Regions from separate parts of the Micrococcus antarcticus genome, predicted to be linked through region 2. Evidence: riboswitches for the same ligand, from Rfam matches in the RefSeq annotation. Region 2 holds a riboswitch; each other region holds the start of a gene.
The links. A riboswitch is a leader RNA that binds a small molecule or an ion and turns the genes downstream of it on or off. The one in region 2 is predicted to bind S-adenosylmethionine.
Positions count from the first base shown of each region.

Region 1: it holds a riboswitch for S-adenosylmethionine, as region 2 does, so the genes downstream of both, LG274_RS11290 (bifunctional o-acetylhomoserine/o-acetylserine sulfhydrylase) here and LG274_RS06290 (flavin reductase family protein) in region 2, are expected to answer to the same signal.
Region 3: it holds a riboswitch for S-adenosylmethionine, as region 2 does, so the genes downstream of both, LG274_RS09505 (methionine ABC transporter ATP-binding protein) here and LG274_RS06290 (flavin reductase family protein) in region 2, are expected to answer to the same signal.

Region 1 is NZ_CP085253.1:2,425,140-2,430,873, forward strand. It holds gene LG274_RS11275 (phosphotransferase family protein) at 1-327, opposite strand, end outside; gene LG274_RS11280 (CPBP family intramembrane glutamic endopeptidase) at 371-1,246, shown strand; gene LG274_RS11285 (VOC family protein) at 1,323-1,982, opposite strand; SAM riboswitch class IV at 2,147-2,264, shown strand; gene LG274_RS11290 (bifunctional o-acetylhomoserine/o-acetylserine sulfhydrylase) at 2,387-3,763, shown strand; gene LG274_RS11295 (homoserine O-acetyltransferase) at 3,760-4,887, shown strand; gene LG274_RS11300 (SGNH/GDSL hydrolase family protein) at 4,892-5,734, opposite strand, start outside.
Region 2 is NZ_CP085253.1:1,349,571-1,355,304, forward strand. It holds gene LG274_RS06275 (hypothetical protein) at 1-54, opposite strand, end outside; gene LG274_RS06280 (hypothetical protein) at 144-500, opposite strand; gene LG274_RS06285 (hypothetical protein) at 821-1,375, opposite strand; SAM riboswitch class IV at 1,660-1,779, shown strand; gene LG274_RS06290 (flavin reductase family protein) at 1,857-2,408, shown strand; gene LG274_RS06295 (cold-shock protein) at 2,699-2,902, shown strand; gene LG274_RS06300 (MFS transporter) at 3,006-4,298, opposite strand; gene LG274_RS06305 (FMN-binding glutamate synthase family protein) at 4,405-5,734, opposite strand, start outside.
Region 3 is NZ_CP085253.1:2,015,970-2,021,703, reverse strand. It holds gene LG274_RS09515 (MetQ/NlpA family ABC transporter substrate-binding protein) at 21-791, opposite strand; gene LG274_RS09510 (methionine ABC transporter permease) at 1,038-1,703, opposite strand; gene LG274_RS09505 (methionine ABC transporter ATP-binding protein) at 1,705-2,511, opposite strand; SAM riboswitch class I at 2,665-2,756, opposite strand; gene LG274_RS09500 (acyl-CoA dehydrogenase family protein) at 2,959-4,233, opposite strand; gene acs (acetate--CoA ligase) at 4,427-5,734, shown strand, end outside.

The sequences.
Region 1 (5,734 bases), 1.1 Mb from region 2:
CAGCGGACGCGGCACCGCGAAGGGCAGGCCCGCGTCCGCGAGGGCCGTCACCAGCCCCACGCGGCGCGGCAGGTGGGCGGCGGGGGAGTCCTCGGGCGCCCAGGCCGCGCCGACCGGGGCGCCGGCCTCGCTGACCCGGGCCATGCGCAGCACGGCCAGGCCGTCGAGCACCAGCACGCGGTGGAACTGGCCGGACTCCACCACGTGCCCGGCCGACCACGCGGCGGCGCGCAGCCGGTCCGCGAGCGCGGCGGGCACGTCCGGGAGCAGCCGGGTCAGGGCCTCGGCCGCCAGCTCGAACTCGGACGCGACGGGGGAGGAGGTCATGTCCCCACGCTAGCGTCCGGGCGCGCGGGGGATACTGGCCCGCATGATCGGCCGCCCCGACCTCCGTTCCGACGCCGCCCCCGCCGCCCGGCCCGCGCTGCCCGCCCCGAGCGCGCGCGTGGTGCGGTGGGAGATCGCGCTCGTCCTGGGCCTGTCCCTGGGGCGCAGCGCGGTGTATGCGGTCGTCCAGCTGATCGACAAGGCCACCCGTGCCCCGCTGGGGGAGCAGACCACGGTGCTGAACCCCGCGCTCAGCCCGCGGTGGGGCTTCGACCTGACCTACCAGCTGCTGGACATCGGCTTCGCCCTCGTCCCCGTGCTGCTGGTGCTGCACCTGACGTGGCTGCGCGGGCGGAACCCGTTCCGCGCGTTCGGCCTGGACCTGCGCCGCCCGGGCCGCGACCTCGCCTGGGGCCTGGCGCTGTTCGTGGGGATCGGCCTGGGCACGCTCGCGGTGTACGCGGCCGGCCGCGCTGCCGGGGTCACGACGGCGATCGTCGCCGCCGCCCTCGACGACACCTGGTACCAGGTCCCCGTGCTGCTGCTCTCGGCCGCGCGGCACGCGCTCGTGGAGGAGGTGATCGTGGGGGTCTGGCTCGTCGACCGCCTCGGCTGGCTCCAGCGGCTGCACACCGCCCGGCGCGCCGGAGCCCCCGCGCCCGCCGCGGAGGGCCCGGGCCTCGTCCTGCCGGCCCGCATCTGGACCGTGGTGCTCGCCCTGGCCGTGCTGCGGGGCAGCTACCACCTCTACCAGGGCGTGGGGCCGGGCATCGGCAACGCGCTCATGGGGGTGGTGTTCACCCTGGTGCTGCTGCGCACGCGCCGGGTCATGCCTCTCGTCCTCGCCCACTTCCTGCTGGACGCGGCCGGGTTCGTGGCGTATCCGCTGCTGCACGAGGCAGGGCTGCTCGGGGTCTGAGCCCCGGACGAGGCCGGCCCCGCCTCGGGGAGGCGGGGCCGGCGTCGTCGTGGTCCGTCCGGGCGGGGAGGAGGGGTCAGAGGGTGACCGGGCCCGCGGGAGTCGTGAAGGTCACCGAGACGATGCCCGGGGTGCCGGAGGGGGCGAGGTAGTCGACGTCGACGTCCGCGACCCCGTCCTCCTCGCCGACCTGCTCGCCGCCGAGCCACTCGATGAGGCGGTCGCGGGAGCCGGCGATGGCCACCTTGTCGATGGAGGCCTGCGGCTCGGCGGCCTGGGACGGGTGCATGTCCTCCTGGCCGTCGGCCCAGCGCACGATGAACGGCAGCTGCGGGTCGGCAAGGGTGCCCTTGACGCCGATCTGACGCCAGGACAGCTCCCGGCCGTCGGGGAAGCGGCGGATGCCGGGCACGGCCTCGCGCTCCAGGCGGCGCTCGAAGCGGCCGATGTCCGGGGTGGAGACGGCCCAGCTCATCCAGCCGCCGCCCTGCTCGGAGCGGGCGCGGACGAGCTGGCCGAAGGGGGCGCTGAGGGAGGCCGGGTGGTCCATGGCCTCCACGACCTCGAGCCACTGCCCGTTCCGCATGGGGAACAGGGCGTTGTGGGTGCCGAAGCGCGGGTGCACGCCGCCCTTGATGCGGTCGATGCCGAGGGTCTCGACGAGGCGCTCCACGGTGGCTTCGAGGCCCTCGGGCCCGGCGGCGTAGGAGACGTGGTCCATCCGGCAGGTGTTCACGGCGTTGTTCCTCTCCGAACCCCCGGGCGGGCCGGGCGTCGAACGCGATGGGAGGGCGGCGCCGTCGGCCCCTTGACCTCCGAGCCGCCCCTGTGATTCACAGCGTATCCATGTGTGACACGCCCGATGAAATCGGCCCCGCACTCGTGGCACACTGGCGGCACGGTCACGAGAGTCAGCGTCTTTGCCCCGGCATGCTGACCGGCAACCCTCCTTCCGCGGTGGGGTGCCCCGGGTGACGACCAGGCCGGCTCCCACACGGGCTGCCGGCAAGCGCGGGCCGTCCCCTCGGCCCCTCTCGACGACGCCGGGGCACCCCCGGCGCGAGGCGCCGGGTCGACCCGGCGCACCGACCGCCGGGAGGGACGCGGGTCCGGCCCCTGAGGAGCTCAGGAGAGTCCGCCATGACCGACCAGAACATCCCCGCCGAGACCACGCCCCTGACCCCGGCCGCCGCGTGGGGCTTCTCCACCGCGCAGGTCCACGCCGGCGCCGCCCCCGGCCAGCACGCCTTCGGCGCGACGGCCCTGCCCATCTACCAGACGACCTCGTTCGACTTCCCCTCCGCCGAGGTGGCGGCGGACCGGTTCGCCCTCAAGGACCTGGACCCGCTCTACACCCGCATCGGCAACCCGACCCAGTCCCCGGTGGAGGAGAAGGTCGCCGCGCTCGAGGGCGGCGTGGGCGCGCTGCTGCTGGCCTCCGGCCAGGCGGCCACGACCTTCTCGATCCTCAACGTCGCCGGCGCGGGGGACCACGTCGTCGCCTCGGCGAGCCTCTACGGCGGCACGCAGAACCTCTTCAAGCACACCCTGGCCAAGGTGGGCGTGGAGACGACGTTCGTGACCGATCCGGACGACATCGAGTCCTGGCGCGCCGCCGTGAAGGCGAACACCAAGGCCTTCTTCGGGGAGACCCTCGGCAACCCCCGGGGCGACGTGCTGGACGTTCGGGCGGTGGCCGACGTCGCGCACGAGGCGGGCGTGCCGCTGATCGTGGACAACACGCTGGCCACCCCGTACCTGCTGCGCCCGATTGAGCACGGCGCGGACATCGTCACCCACTCGGCCACGAAGTACCTCGGCGGGCACGCCGCCGCCATGGCCGGCGTGATCGTCGACGGCGGCACGTTCGACTTCGCGCAGCACCCCGAGCGCTTCCCCGGGTTCAACGAGCCGGACGAGTCCTACCACGGGCTCGTGTACGCGCGGGACCTGGGGGTGGGCTCGCCGCTCGGCGCCAACCTGGCCTTCATCCTCAAGGCGCGCGTGCAGCTGCTGCGCGACTACGGCTCGGCCATCTCCCCGTTCAACGCGTTCCTGGTGAACCTCGGCCTGGAGACCCTGTCCCTGCGCATGGAGCGCGCCGTGGCCAACGCGACGGCCGTGGCCGCGTGGCTCGAGGCGCGCGACGACGTGGACTCCGTGGTCTACGCCGGCCTGCCCTCCAGCCCGTGGCACGAGCGGGCGCAGCGGTACCTGCCGCGCGGCGCAGGCGCGTTCGTCTCCTTCGAGATCGCGGGCGGCGCCGAGGCGGGCGCGGCGTTCGTGGACGGGCTTGAGCTGCTGCACCACGTGGCCAACATCGGCGACGTCCGCTCGCTCGTGGTGCACCCGGCCTCCACCACCCACGCCCAGCTCACCGAGGACGAGCAGCGCGCCGCCGGTGTGACGCCCGGGCTGGTGCGCCTCTCGCTCGGCGTGGAGGACGTCGAGGACATCCTCGCCGACCTGGAGCGCGGCTTCGCGGCGGCGGCCGGTGCGGGGGAGGGCACCCGATGACCGCGGTCGCGAGCCGCCCGTCCCTGACCGTCGACCTCCCCGAGGGCGCCCGCCACACCGTCTCGGTCGGGCCCCTGACCACCGAGACCGGCGGCTTCCTCCCGGACGTCACCCTCACCTACGAGACGTGGGGGACCCTGGACGCCGACGGCTCCAACGCGGTCCTCGTGCTGCACGCCCTCACGGGCGACTCGCACGTGGCCGCGCACGCCGCAGACCCGACGCCGGGCTGGTGGGACGCGCTCGTCGGCCCCGGCCGGGCGGTGGACACGGACCGCTGGTTCGTCGTCGCCCCCGCGATGGTGGGCGGCTGTCACGGTTCCACGGGCCCGTCCTCGCCCGACCCCGACGGCGTGCCGTGGGGCTCGCGCTTCCCGTTCCTCACGCTGCGCGACGCGGTGGAGGCCGAGCGCCGCCTCGCCGACCACCTCGGGATCGACGTGTGGCAGGCCGTGATCGGCGGGTCGATGGGCGGGGCCCGCGCCCTGGAATGGGCGGTCTCCCACCCGGAGCGCGTGGCCGGCGTCGGGGTGCTCGCCTCGACGGCGCAGTCCTCGGCGGACCAGATCGCCTGGGGCCAGGCGCAGGCCGCGGCCATCCGGCTCGACCCGGCGCACCGCGAGGGCGACTACTACGGCGGACCCGGACCCGAGACGGGCCTCGGGATCGCCCGGCGCATCGCCCACACCACCTACCGCACGGCCGAGGAGCTCGAGTACCGCTTCGGCCGCGAGCCGCAGGGCGCGGAGGACCCGTTCGGGGCCGCCGTCGGGAGGCGGCAGGGACGCTACGCGGTGGAGTCCTACCTGGACCACCAGGCCGCGAAGCTGTCCGCGCGGTTCGACGCGAACTCCTACCTCGTGCTCACCGAGGCGCTCATGAGCCACGACGTCGCCCGTGGGCGGGGGAGCCTGTCCGAGGCGCTGGGGCGCTTCCGCGGGCGGGCCTTCGTGGCCGCCGTCGACTCCGACCGGCTGTACCGGCCCGAGGAGTCGGCGCTGCTCGCGGAGCTGCTGCCCGGCGAGGTGCCCGTCCACTCGATCGTCTCGCCGATCGGCCATGACGGGTTCCTCACCGAGTACGGGCAGGTCGCCGACGCCCTGAAGGAGACCCTCGCCCTCTGACCGCTCAGGAGGCCGGCTCGGCGGGCGGCGTGACCGGCAGCGACTCCGTGTGGTCCGAGCCGTGCGGCATCTCCACGCCGAACAGCGGCTCGGGCACGGGGCGCTTGGCGCTGACCCCGTCGCCGGAGGAGACGCCACGGATGCGTCGGATCACCCACGGCGCGAGGTGGGCCCGCGCCCACTTGGCGTTGGACACGCGGGCCTGACGCCACGTCCGGGGCGCGGCCGGCTTGGGCTGGAGGGGCTCCAGATCGTGCTCGACGCCGAGGGTGTCCAGCACCATCGCCGCGATGGTGTGGTGCCCGGTGGGGGAGAAGTGCAGCCGGTCCTCCGCCCACATCTCGGGCCTCGAGAGCTGCTTGAGCGACCACATGTCCGGCACGAGCGCGTCGTGGCGCAGCGCCACGGTGCGCACGTTCTCGTTGTAGATCGCCACCTTCCCCCGGATGCGTCCCAGCACGGGGGTGTCACGGACGTCGGTCACGTTGAACAGGAGCACGGTGGCGCCCGTTCCCGCGAGCTTCCCGACGGCGGCGTCCAGGCGGCGGGCGATGTCGTCCGGGTCGGCGCCGCGCAGGATGTCGTTGCCGCCCGCGCAGATGCTGATGAGGTCCGGGGCCAGCTCGATGGCCGGGTCCACCTGGTCGGCGGCGATCTGGTCGATCAGCTTGCCGCGCACGGCGAGGTTCGCGTAGGCGAACGGCTCCGGCCCCTCGGCGTGGCGGGCCAGCTCCTCGGCCACGCGGTCGGCCCAGCCGCGGTGGTAGCCGGGCTGGTCCGGGTCCGGATCCCCGATGCCCTCCGTGAAGGAGTCGCCGAGGGCCACGTAGCGGCGCCAGGGGTGACC
Region 2 (5,734 bases):
GCCCAGGACCAGGGCCACAGCGAGCGCCCCGGCCACCAAGCGCAGCAACCGCACGGCGGGGAAGGAGGGCCAGGCTGGTCCTACACGGCGAGAACCCTCACCAGTGCTCGTCTGGACTCGCGAGCTCTGGGGCGGTCGGGACGTCATTCGGAGGGAACCGTCAACGCCACCCGGTAGGGCTCGTCATTGTCCACGGTGACCGTGAAGGTCACTGGCCCGGCCTGTTCTATGGGAGGCGTCGCTGCGGACCACCCGCCGCACAGGGCCTCCGATCCGGCCATCCACGTTTTCTCATCGCCATCGCCACTCGAGACGTGGATGTCCGTCTTGCCAGTCGCATCGGAGGGGCAGAGCAGGACGACCCGAAGGACCGCGCCCTTCTGGGCATCCACCGTGATCTCCTGGGTGCCCCGACCGACCCTCTCCTCCAGGACGGACTCCTGCTCCACATCGATGTAGTCGGAGTCCGGATTCTGACGTGCGTACTCCTCAAGGGTCATGCCCCCCTCCTCGAACAGAGCCGCGGGGAGAGCCTCTGCCGCGTTCGGGGCCTGGGCCCCGGCATCGGACGAGCCGCTCGTGGCGGCTGACTCCGAAGGGGCCGCACTGGCGACAGCCGTGGAAGTGCCCGAGGGGGTCGGAGTGTCGGACTGAGAGGCGGAGCACCCGGAGATCGTCGTGCCGACGAGCACAGCGGCGGCGAGGGCGGCCAAGCGACGTGAAGGAGACAAAGGGAACATGACATGCCTATCCGTAGGGGGGGGAATAGGGGGGGTGCAGCGTCAGGCGCCCTGCGCCCGACGCTGCACCGCTCACCGCATCAGAGCTTGAAGTGCTGGAAGTAGAACTGCTGCCACGGGGTGTAGAACGAGCCGCTGCGCAGCGTGACCACGTCGCAGCTGCGGTTCAGCATCTGACGCTTCCATGTTCCCTGTGCCTGCTTGGCGCCGATGGCGAGCTTTCCACCGTTCGTGTAGGTGCTGGGCACGGTCCAAGCACCGCTGACGGTATTCGTAGACGAGTAGCTGACTCCCACACGGGTCCCGACCTTGGCGGAGACGCCAGCGACAATGGCGCTCACATCGCCAGAGAGTTCTCCTGTGATGTCGCCACTGACACCGAACGTGCGCCCGGTGGCGATAGTGAGCCTGACTCCGGGAGCCCCGGACACTGACGAGTAGGCGGAGTACGACTGCTTGAACTTGTTCGATGTCACGGTGGTGTTCGTCCAGTACTCCTCGGCACAGTACGCGTCCGGGGTAGCAGTCTCCCCTCCCACGGGCGCGGTCGCAGCCCCCGCTACGGGAGCCACCGCTAGCGACGCCGCCATCACCGCACCGGTGGACGCCGCCATGATCCTCTTCTTCATGTCCATCCGCATGATCCGATTCCTTCCAAAGAACCGCCTGCGGGGGCCGCGGGTCGCGGTCTCGAGCTCCCCCCCCCCTCTCGAATGACTGAATCCTGACTGCGGCCAGGAGCATGTGTCAAGCATCACATTTCTATGCTTCGCTCCACCCCAGCTCAGGTCGCGAACAAGCTTCTCTGCGCCGCCCCCTCAGCCTCCCGGCGATCGACGCACCCTCCGTGACCCCGCGCGTCGCCCGCCCCCGGGCCGCTTTGACCATCCCTCGGACCTCTCCGTAGGCTGATCCCCAGAATCACGAGTCCCCGTCATCACGGCCCTGGCCGGCGGGGCGGCAACCCTCTCACGCAGTAGTGGGGTGCTCCAGGTGAGGATTCGGCCCGGCGGAGGACCCCGACGGGCAAGTACTCGCGTCTCCGCGGATCACGCCGATCCGCTCAGGTGAACCGCCCTTCGCGGAGCCGCGTCCGTCACGAAGAGGACCCGCGCCATGACCTTGACCCTGACCGACCACCACGCCCCTTGCCGGCCTGCCGGCGCCCACCCCGCCTGGCAGGCCGACGTCTCCCGCGACCGCCTGCGCCCCGGCCTGGCGGCGTTCCCGACCGGCGTCGTCGCCGTCGCCGGCCTCGTGGACGGGCACCCCGAGGTGATGGTCTCCTCCTCCTTCAGCGTGGGCGTCTCGTGGGAGCCGGCGCTCGTCTCCTTCTCCGCACAGCTGACCTCGCGCACGTGGCCCCGACTGCGCCGGGCCGAGTCGATCGGCGTGTCGCTGCTCGCGGAGGACCAGGCGCACCTGTGCGGGCAGCTGGCCTCCCGCACCGGGGACCGCCTCGCGGGGATCGACGTGCACGTCAGCCCGAACGGCGCGCTCCTGCTCGAGGGGTCCTCCCTGTGGCTCGAGACAAGCCTGCACACCGAGGTGCCCGCCGGGGATCACGTCGTCGCCCTGCTGGAGGTCTCCGGCTTCGCGGACCACACGGACGCCCGCCCGCCCGCGGCGCTGCATCGCAACCTCTTCCACGGGCTCACCGCGCTCTGAGGAGCGCCCCGGAGCCGGGATCCGCACGGACTGGAACGGCCCCAGATTGCGCTCACAGGCGAACATCCGATGAACATCGACCCCGTGGTCGCCAGACGGTCGAATCCGTGGCAGTATGAACCTTGAAGTTGATCCAAGCTGTATCCCGTAACATCACTGCTTGTCAGTCCCGGCCCCGGTCGGAACGATGAGTGTGGGCACGCGGTTCAGTTCTGCCGCTTCACCCGGAGGCCACAGTGGCCACCGGTTCCCACACCGCCCCTCCGGGGGCACATCGAAAGGACACCATCATGGCTGTCGGTACCGTCAAGTGGTTCAACGCTGAAAAGGGCTTCGGCTTCATCGCTCCCGAGGATCAGTCCGCGGACGTCTTCGTGCACTTCTCCGCCATCACCGGCTCGGGCTTCAAGGAGCTCCAGGAGAACGACCGCGTCGAGTTCGAGACCCAGCAGGGCCCCAAGGGCCTGCAGGCCGCGAACGTGACCAAGATCTGATCTTCCTCCTCTGAGGATTCCGTCCCCGGCGCCTGAGGCGCTGATGGACGATCACCGAAGGCCCCGATCCCCACGGATCGGGGCCTTCGTCGTGCGCCGCGGCTCACACGCCGGACCGGCCCCGATCCACACGGCGGCGCAGCAGCCACGTGACCCCGAGTCCCAGCAGGTACGCCCCGCCCACCGCGAGCAGGCCGAGGCGGAAGTCCCCGGTGTGGTCGCGGAGCAGGCCCATCACGAGCGGTCCGCACGCGAAGCCGGCGTACATGCCCATGGCGTTCGTCCCCGAGGCGTCGCCGAGCTGCCCGGCCGGGACGCCGTCCATGATCCCGGCGTTGATCACCACGTTCGCGCCCAGCACGGTGAGGCCGTGCAGCACGGCGGCCGCCCACAGGAGGGCGGGCGCGTGGCTCACGTCGGCGGCCAGGAGGGCGGCCACCACCAGCAGCGAGCCGGCGCAGATCGCCGCGAGCAGGGTGGTGGGCCGATGCCCGGCGGCCATGCGGCGGCCCCACCAGATGCGGGAGAAAACCCCGATCACCCCGGAGACGGCGGCGGCCGCCCCGCCGACGACGAGGGACTGGTCGAGCGTCTCCACCGCGAACAGCGGCAGGTACGCGTTCACGGCCTGCATGCCGAGGCCCGTGAGGAACGCGATCGCCGCGAAGAACCACACGCTCGCCGGCAGCCGCTCACGCCCACCGGGTCGGCCGGTCGTCGGCGCTCCGGCACCCGCGGGACCCTCAGCGGCCCGCGGCGCGCCGTCGTCGTGCCGGATGTGCGCCGCGGCCGCGGAAGAGCCCGCCGGGAGCGGCGGCACCGTGGCCCACGCGACGACGCCCAGCACGCCCGCCACGAGCGCCGCCCCCAGCGCCGCGCCCGTCCAGCCGAGGGCCAGTGCCGCGGCGGGGAAGAACAGGCCGCCGAAGAGCTGCGCGAGCTGCACGCCGGACTGCTTCACCCCGATCCACCCGATGCGCCGCTCAGGCGGGGCGACCTCGCGGATGATGCGGTTCGTCGTCGGGTTCGAGATCGCCTGGGTGACCCCCGCGAGCGCCGCCGCCGCGTAGAGCGCGAAGAGCGTGGTGGAGAACGCGCCCACCACGAGCGCCAGGGCCGCACCGCCGAAGATGATGCCCATCTGTGCGCGCGAGGAGAGGCTGTCCGCGAGGCGTCCCAGCCACACGGACGTGACCGCGGCGGCGCCGAACACCACGGTGAGCACGGTGCCGAGCTGGCCGGAGGTGACGCCCAGGCGCTCGATCACCAGCGCGGAGGAGCTGGCCACCCCGTAGTTGAACAGTGGGCCGGCGGCCATGGCGGCGAGCAGCACCGTCAGCAGCAGGACGTCCCCGGGGCGGCCGGGCTGGCGGGCGGGTACGGAGGGCGGGGTCACGGCCCCAGGGTATGCCCCCTCCTGCGACGAGCCCTGCGCTGCTGCTCCTGTCCGGGGCGGACAGGGGCAGCAGCGCAGGGCTCGTCGAGGGGGACGGCGGGCCGGGTCAGACGACGCGGCCCTCGCCGCGCGGCTCATCCTCGACGCGACCGGTGGTGTCGCCGTCGGAGACCTCTTCGCCGTCCTGGCGCTCGGGGCGTGCCCCGGCCTCGGGCGGCAGCTCGCTCGCGTCGTCCGCATGGCCGCGGCGCGGGGACTGGTCGGACCAGTCGGCGTCGGTCTTGGCGGCCGCCGCCGAGTCCCCGGACGGGCCCGGGACGGGGCTGGCGGAGGCGTCGTCGTCCTTGCCGAGGCCCACGGCCTGGGCCAGGCGGCCCACCGTGCGCCCGTAGAGGGTCTCGCCCTCCTTGAGGGAGGCGACGCTGGGCATGGGGGAGGTGCTCAGCGAGACCCCGTTCGCATCCCGCGGCTCGACGGCGATCCGGTCCTTCGTGGCGAGGGAGGAGCCGGCGCGGGACAGGGCCGAGGGCGCCTGGCCCTGCTCGCCGTCGCGGCCCGGGGCGGCCAGCTCGGAGCGCCACTCGGGGTTGCGGTCCGTGAGGTAGTCGATCCGGGCGTGCTCACCGAAGTGGTCGGCGTCCGCCTCCTCCCAGTCGAGGTCCCAGCCGGCTGGCGGGTCGTTGAGCAGCTCGTCCGTGCGCAGCCAGTGGTAGATGGACGCGTAGGAACGGGTGCTCAGGTGGTCCACGCGGCGGCGCATCATGCGGGTGTTCAGCTGAGACGGGTGGGAGACGCCCATGGACGCCATGATCTGCACCGCCTCGCGGACGGTGAGGCGGTGGTAGTTGAACACGCGGTTCGACTTGTCCTCCACGTCGACGGCGCGGGCCAGGCGCGGGTCCTGCGTGGCGACGCCCACCGGGCACTCGTTCGTGTGGCACTTCTGCGCCTGGATGCAGCCGGTGGCCATCATCATGGCGCGCGCGGACATGGTGAAGTCGGCGCCCTGGATCAGGCGCTTGACGATGTCCGAGCCGGTGGCCACCTTGCCGGCGGCGCCGAGCTTGATCATGTGGCGCAGGCCGGTGCCCACCAGGGCGTTGTGCACGAGCATGAGCCCCTCGGTGAGCGGGGTGCCCACGCGGTCCGAGTACTCCAGCGGGGCGGCGCCGGTTCCTCCCTCGGAGCCGTCCACGATGATGAAGTCCGGAGCGATGCGCTCCTCCCACATGGCCTTGCACATGGCGAGCACGTCCACGCGGGAGCCCACGCAGAACTTGATGCCGATCGGCTTGCCGCCCGAGAGCTCGCGCAGCCGCCCGATGAAGCGGACCATCTCGCGGGGGGTGCGGAACGCGGAGTGCGAGGCCGGGGACAGGCAGTCGCGGTCCATGGGGATCTCGCGGGCCTCGGCGATCTCCTTGGAGATCTTCTCC
Region 3 (5,734 bases), 670 kb from region 2:
CGTGCCAGGCCCGCCACGTATCACTCGGACGAGAACTCCTTCCAGACCTGAGCGGAGTTCTCCAGGGTGACCTCACCGGTGTAGGCCACCACTCCTCCCTCGTAGTCGGCGTACCACTGCTGGACCTCCGGAGAGTGGTAGGCCTCCTGCAGGACCCGTGCGGCCTCGGTGTCCCGGAAGTCCGCCTTGGCAGCGACGACGACGGAGAACGGCAGCTGGACCCCCGGGTCGTCCTCCAGGATCAAGGTGGACTCGTCGACGTCGTACCCCGCCTCCGCGATGAGGCGGACGAACCCGAAGCCCGCGGCGACGTCAGGGAGAGTCTGGGCGAGCGACTGCTGGTCCACCTCGACGAACTCGACCTTCTTCGGATTGGACGTGATGTCGCGCTGGGACAGCTGGGTCACCGGCTTGTCGGGATCGACCTCGATCACACCCGCCTCTGCCAACAGCTGGAGCGCACGGCCGTTGTTGGAGGTGTCCACCGGGATGGAGATCTTGGCCCCCTGCGGCAGGTCGTCGAAGGAGTCGAGGGTGAGGGAGAAGAGGCCGCTGCGTCCGTAGTAGACGGAGAACAGCGGCTCCACGGCCGTGCCGTTGTCCCTGTTGAACTGCTTCAGGTAGGCCAGGTGCTGGAAGAAGTTCACGTCATACTCGCCCTGTTGGACGGTGTTGTTGGGCTGGATGATGTCCGTCACGTACGTCGTCTGCAACGTCCACCCCTGGCCCGCGAGCTTCTTCTTCACAAGCTCCGTGGGCTCTTGGTAAGGGGCGGACTCCGTGACGATCATGGAGATCTTCCTGTCCGGAGTGGCGCCGGCCTCCTGGGACGATCCGCAACCGGTGGAGGACAGACCTGCGAAGGCCGTCAAGGCCAGCCCCTGGAGGACACGGCGGCGGGTGGGCCTGGACGACGGTGAGTGGGCGTGCAGGAGCATGGGGGTTACCTTTCGATGAGGCCGCAAGGGCACGGGGGGGGCGATCTCGGGCGGGAGAGTGGCGTACGTGAAAAGGGGCGCGTGCACCGCGCACACAGATCAGGCCAGGCGCTTGTCCGTGCGGCGGACCAGCCGGCCGCCGACGAACTGGACCGCCGTGACCAGCAGGAGCATGGCGAGGATGGCCACCGCCATGACCTCCGTCTCGTAGCGGTAATAGCCGTATCGGATGGCGAAATCGCCGATGCCACCGCCGCCGACGAGTCCGACCATGGCGGAGAACGAGATGAAGCTGACCATGGTGATGGTGATCGATCCGATGAGTGCCGGGCGTGCGTCGACCAGCAGGACGTTGCGGATGATCTGGCCGCGCGTCGCCCCCATCGCGCTTGCCGCCTCGACGGCTCCCCCGCCGAGCTGCGTCATGTTCTGCTCCACGAGCCGGGCAAAGTACGGGATCGCGTTGACGGTGAGGGGCACGATCGCCGCGGCGGTTCCCACGGTTGTCCCCACCACCAGGCGGGTGAACGGGATGATGGCGATGAGCAGGATCAGGAACGGGAAGGAACGGAACACGTTCACCAGGCCTGAGACGAGGCGATGCGCCCGCGGCGACGGGGAGATGCCGCCGGGCGCATGGGTGAAGAGCCACACGCCGAGCGGAATGCCCAGGGCCACGGCCGCTGGGATGGCCACGGCGATCATCAGCAGCGTCTGGCCCAGGGCGACGGTGAGCTCCGGCAGGAGTTCGACGATGCGCTCCATCTCAGGCCACCTCCGCCCCGGCCAGGAGGGGCAGGCTCGGCGCGGCGTCCAGGGGGCCGTCTCGGCGCTCGGCCGGGGGCTCCGGGGGTGGAGTGTGCCCGCGTCCAGCCCGGTCGAGGTGGATGCCCTCAGACACCAGGTAGGCGCCGATGGAGGTGGTGGGTATGAACCGTCCCGAAGACAGGTCCTCCACGCTGAAACTCTCCACCACGCGCCCGGCCTCCATGACGGACACGTCGTCGGCCAACGCCTTGATGACCTCCATCTCGTGGGTCACGATCACCACGGTGATGCCCAGCTGACGGTTGATGTCCGCCAGGTACTGGAGCACCGTGGCCGTGGTGAAGGGGTCGAGGGCGGACGTCGGCTCGTCGCACAGGAGGAGCTTCGGGCGCGTCGCCAGCGCACGGGCAATGGCCACACGTTGCTTCTGCCCTCCGGAGAGTTGCGCGGGGTAGGAGGACGCCTTGTCCGCCAGGTCCACCAGGTCGAGCGCCTCCAGTGCCTGCTTCCGTCGGTTTCGGGCATTGCGCTCGCCGGTGAACTTCAGGCTCAGCTCGACGTTGCCCAAGGCGGTGTGGTTGTGCACGAGGTTGAAGCCCTGGAAGATCATCCCGATCTCATGACGGCGGATCCGTAGCTCGGCCTCGGAGAGGCCCGTGAGCTCTTCGGAATCGAACCACACCTCGCCGGCGGTGGGACGTTGCAGGAGGTTGATGTTGCGCAGAAGGGTGGACTTCCCGGCGCCGCTGAAGCCGATGATGCCGTGGATAGCCCCGGCCGGGATGTCCAGTGAGACGTCGTCCACGGCGGTGAAGGATGCACCGGACGACGACGGCGGGTCCACCACCACGGCGTTCCGTCGGCGCAGCCAAGCGGCCGGCGAGGCAGGCCGGGCCCGCCGCGGAGAGGCCTCCCGGGTGAAGGTGGTCGAGACATGGCGAAGTGAGATCAATGCATTCCTCCATCGGTTCTGGCGGTAGCACCCTGGTCCGTACGGGCGGGCTGCTGCGGCGTCGTCGAGCCAGATCTCTCGGCCGCTCTGGATGGGTGCAATGACTTCATCACACCGGCCCCGCGCCTCACAGCCGGGCCGACCGGCGAGGACGCATCGCGGCCGCCAGGGCCGTGGGGGATCTCGGCGCCGCGCACACGTCGTCACAGGACCGCCCCCACCACGACGACGGCGACGCCCCCGCCCGGGTGCGCCGCCGTCGTCGTGGTGGGGCCACCGTGCCCGCCGACCCCGCCGCGCTCAGTCCTCCGGGACCTCGCCGGCGGAGGTGTACGCGACCGGGGCCGCGCCGTTGACCAGGCGGTCCCCGACCATCCGGACCTTGAACACGGCAGGATCGTGCGTGGCCAGGGTGCGGGCGTTGCGCCAGTGGCGGTCCAGCTGCAGCTCGGTGGAGGTCGCGGAGGCGCCGAGGGTGTCGAAGATCCGGGTGCAGACCTCGAGGACGAAGTCCGGCACCACGGCCTGAGCCCGGTAGGCCGCGTCCATCGCCTCGTCCCACAGGCGGGCGCTCACCTCGCCCTCGACGTCGTCCGGATGGGCCGCGTCCCACGCCGCGGCGGCGTCCATGGCCCTCCCGACCTCGCGCACGAGCAGCCGAGCCGCGCTCACCTGCCCGGCCATGCGCCCCACGATCTCGAGCAGCTGCGGATCCTGCTGCGGGCGGTCCGCCGTGCCGGTGTTGAACGTTCGGGTGCGGGCCTTCAGGAGGGCCACGCCCTCGTCGAGGGCCGCGCGGGCCACGCCCACCTGCAGGGCCAGCAGCGTGGCCTCCTCGAGCACCGGCACGGGCCCGTGCGAACGCGGCACCTCGAGCAGGTCCTCCGCGGCCGCGCCGTCGAGCACCACGGACCCGGTGGCGGTGAGCCGCTGGCCGAATCCGTCCCAGTCATCCTTGATGCGCACGCGCGGCTGGCGCACGCGCACCACCGCGATCGCCCGCTCCGGCTCGCGCACCGCGCCGCCGGCCCGCTTCGAGTTGCGTCGGGAGACGAGGTCGGCCCCGTCCACGCCCACCGTGACGATGGTCCACTGCGCGAACGCCGAGCCCGTGGCGTAGTACTTGTGGCCCGTGACCACCCACGTGCCGCCCTCGTCGCGGGCGGCACGCGCCGCCGCCCGGCCCGGCGCGGCCCCGGATCCGGCGCGCTCCGCGAGGGCGGAGCCGGCCCACTCCCCCGCGGCGGCGTGAGGCATCCAGGCCTTCCTCAGGCGCTGAGGCTGGTCGTCGACGGCGGCCACGAACACCAGGTGCGAACGCCACAGGTGTGCGGTGTTCACGTCCCGCGCGGCGAGGTCGGCCAGCAGGCGCAGCACCGTCTCGTGCCCGGCTCCGCGCCCGCCGAACTCGGCCGGGACGCTGACCTTCCCCAGCCCGGCCTCCTGGAGCCGCTGCTGCGCCACGAAGGGCAGGTGGCGCCCGGCCTCGCGGGCCCGCTCGCCCTGGGCGGCGGCGTGGAACACCTCGGCGAACTCGGCGGAGAGGGATGCGTGGTCGGCGGCGGGGCTCTGCATGGGCACCACTCTTCCAGAGCGCCCCGGGGGTGCCGGGCAGCCGGCGGCGCGGCAGGCGGCGGCCGGCCCTGCGTGACGCGGGGCGGGCGGGGCGGCCGCGGGGATTCGTACGCTCGAGGACCGAGCCCGGGCTCCTCCGAGACGCCCGCCGCTTGCGCTCGCCACACCCCCGACCGAACCGAGGTTCCCTCCCGTGACCGCGTCCGTCCCCGCAGCCTCCCCCGCCGATCCGGTGCGCCGCCCGAACGACGGCGTCCCCGCCGCCGCGCTCGCCACGCTGCCCGGCCCGCTGCCGCGGGAGGTCGTGGACGCCGCCGACCCGGACGTGCACCCGGGCCGTCCGGTGGCCGAGGCGGACCGGCTCGCCTTCTGGGAGGCCGTCGGACGGCGCCTCACGTGGGACCGCGACTTCACCCGGACGCACTCCCTCACCGCCCCGGACCCGGCCGCCGAGCGCGGCCCGGAGATCCGCTGGTACGAGGACGGCACCCTGAACGTGGCCGTGAACTGCGTGGACCGGCACGTGGCGGCGGGGCGCGGGGAGAAGGTCGCCCTGTACTTCGAGGGCGAGCCCGGCGACCGCCGCGCCGTCACCTACGCGCAGCTGCAGCGCCGTGTGGCCCGCGCGGCGAACGCGCTCGAGGAGCTGGGCATCACCGCCGGCGACCGCGTCGTCGTGTACCTGCCCGTGATCGTGGAGACGATCGTCATCGCCCTGGCGTGCGCGCGCATCGGCGCGGTGCACTCCCTCGTGTTCGGGGGCTTCTCCGCCGAGGCGCTGCGCTTCCGCGTGGAGGACACCGGCGCCAAGCTGCTCGTCACCACGGACGGCCAGCACCGCCGTGGGAAGGTGGTGCCCGTCAAGGAGAACGCAGACGCCGCCGTCGCCGGTCAGAACCAGGTCGAGCACGTGCTCGTGGTGGACCGCTGCGGCCTCACCGGACCGGGAGAGATCGCGTGGACGGCCGGCCGGGACCTGTGGTGGCACGACGTCGTGGACCGCCAGCCGGCCACCCACGCCGCGCGCGCCTTCGAGGCCGAGCACCCGCTGTTCATCATGTACACGTCGGGCACCACGGGGCAGCCCAAGGGTCTCGTGCACACCTCGGCGGGCTACCTCGCCGCGGCCTCGTGGACGCACGACTTCCTCTTCTCCCACCCGGACGTGTCCCGCCGGGGCGACGACGTGCACTGGTGCACCGCTGACCTCGCGTGGGTCACCGCCCACACCTACGAGATCTACGGACCGCTCTCCAACGGCGTCACGCAGGTGATCTACGAGGGCGTGCCCAATGCACCACATCCGGGCCGTCACTTCGAGGTGATCGACCGCTACCGTGTGACCAGCTACTACACCGCGCCCACGCTCATCCGCTCGCTCATGGGCTGGCACCCGGACGGGATCCCGGCGGAGGATGCCGGCGGCCCCTCGCTCGCGTCCATCCGCCTGATCGGCACCGTGGGCGAGGCCGTGAATCCCGAGGCGTGGGCGTGGGCCCGC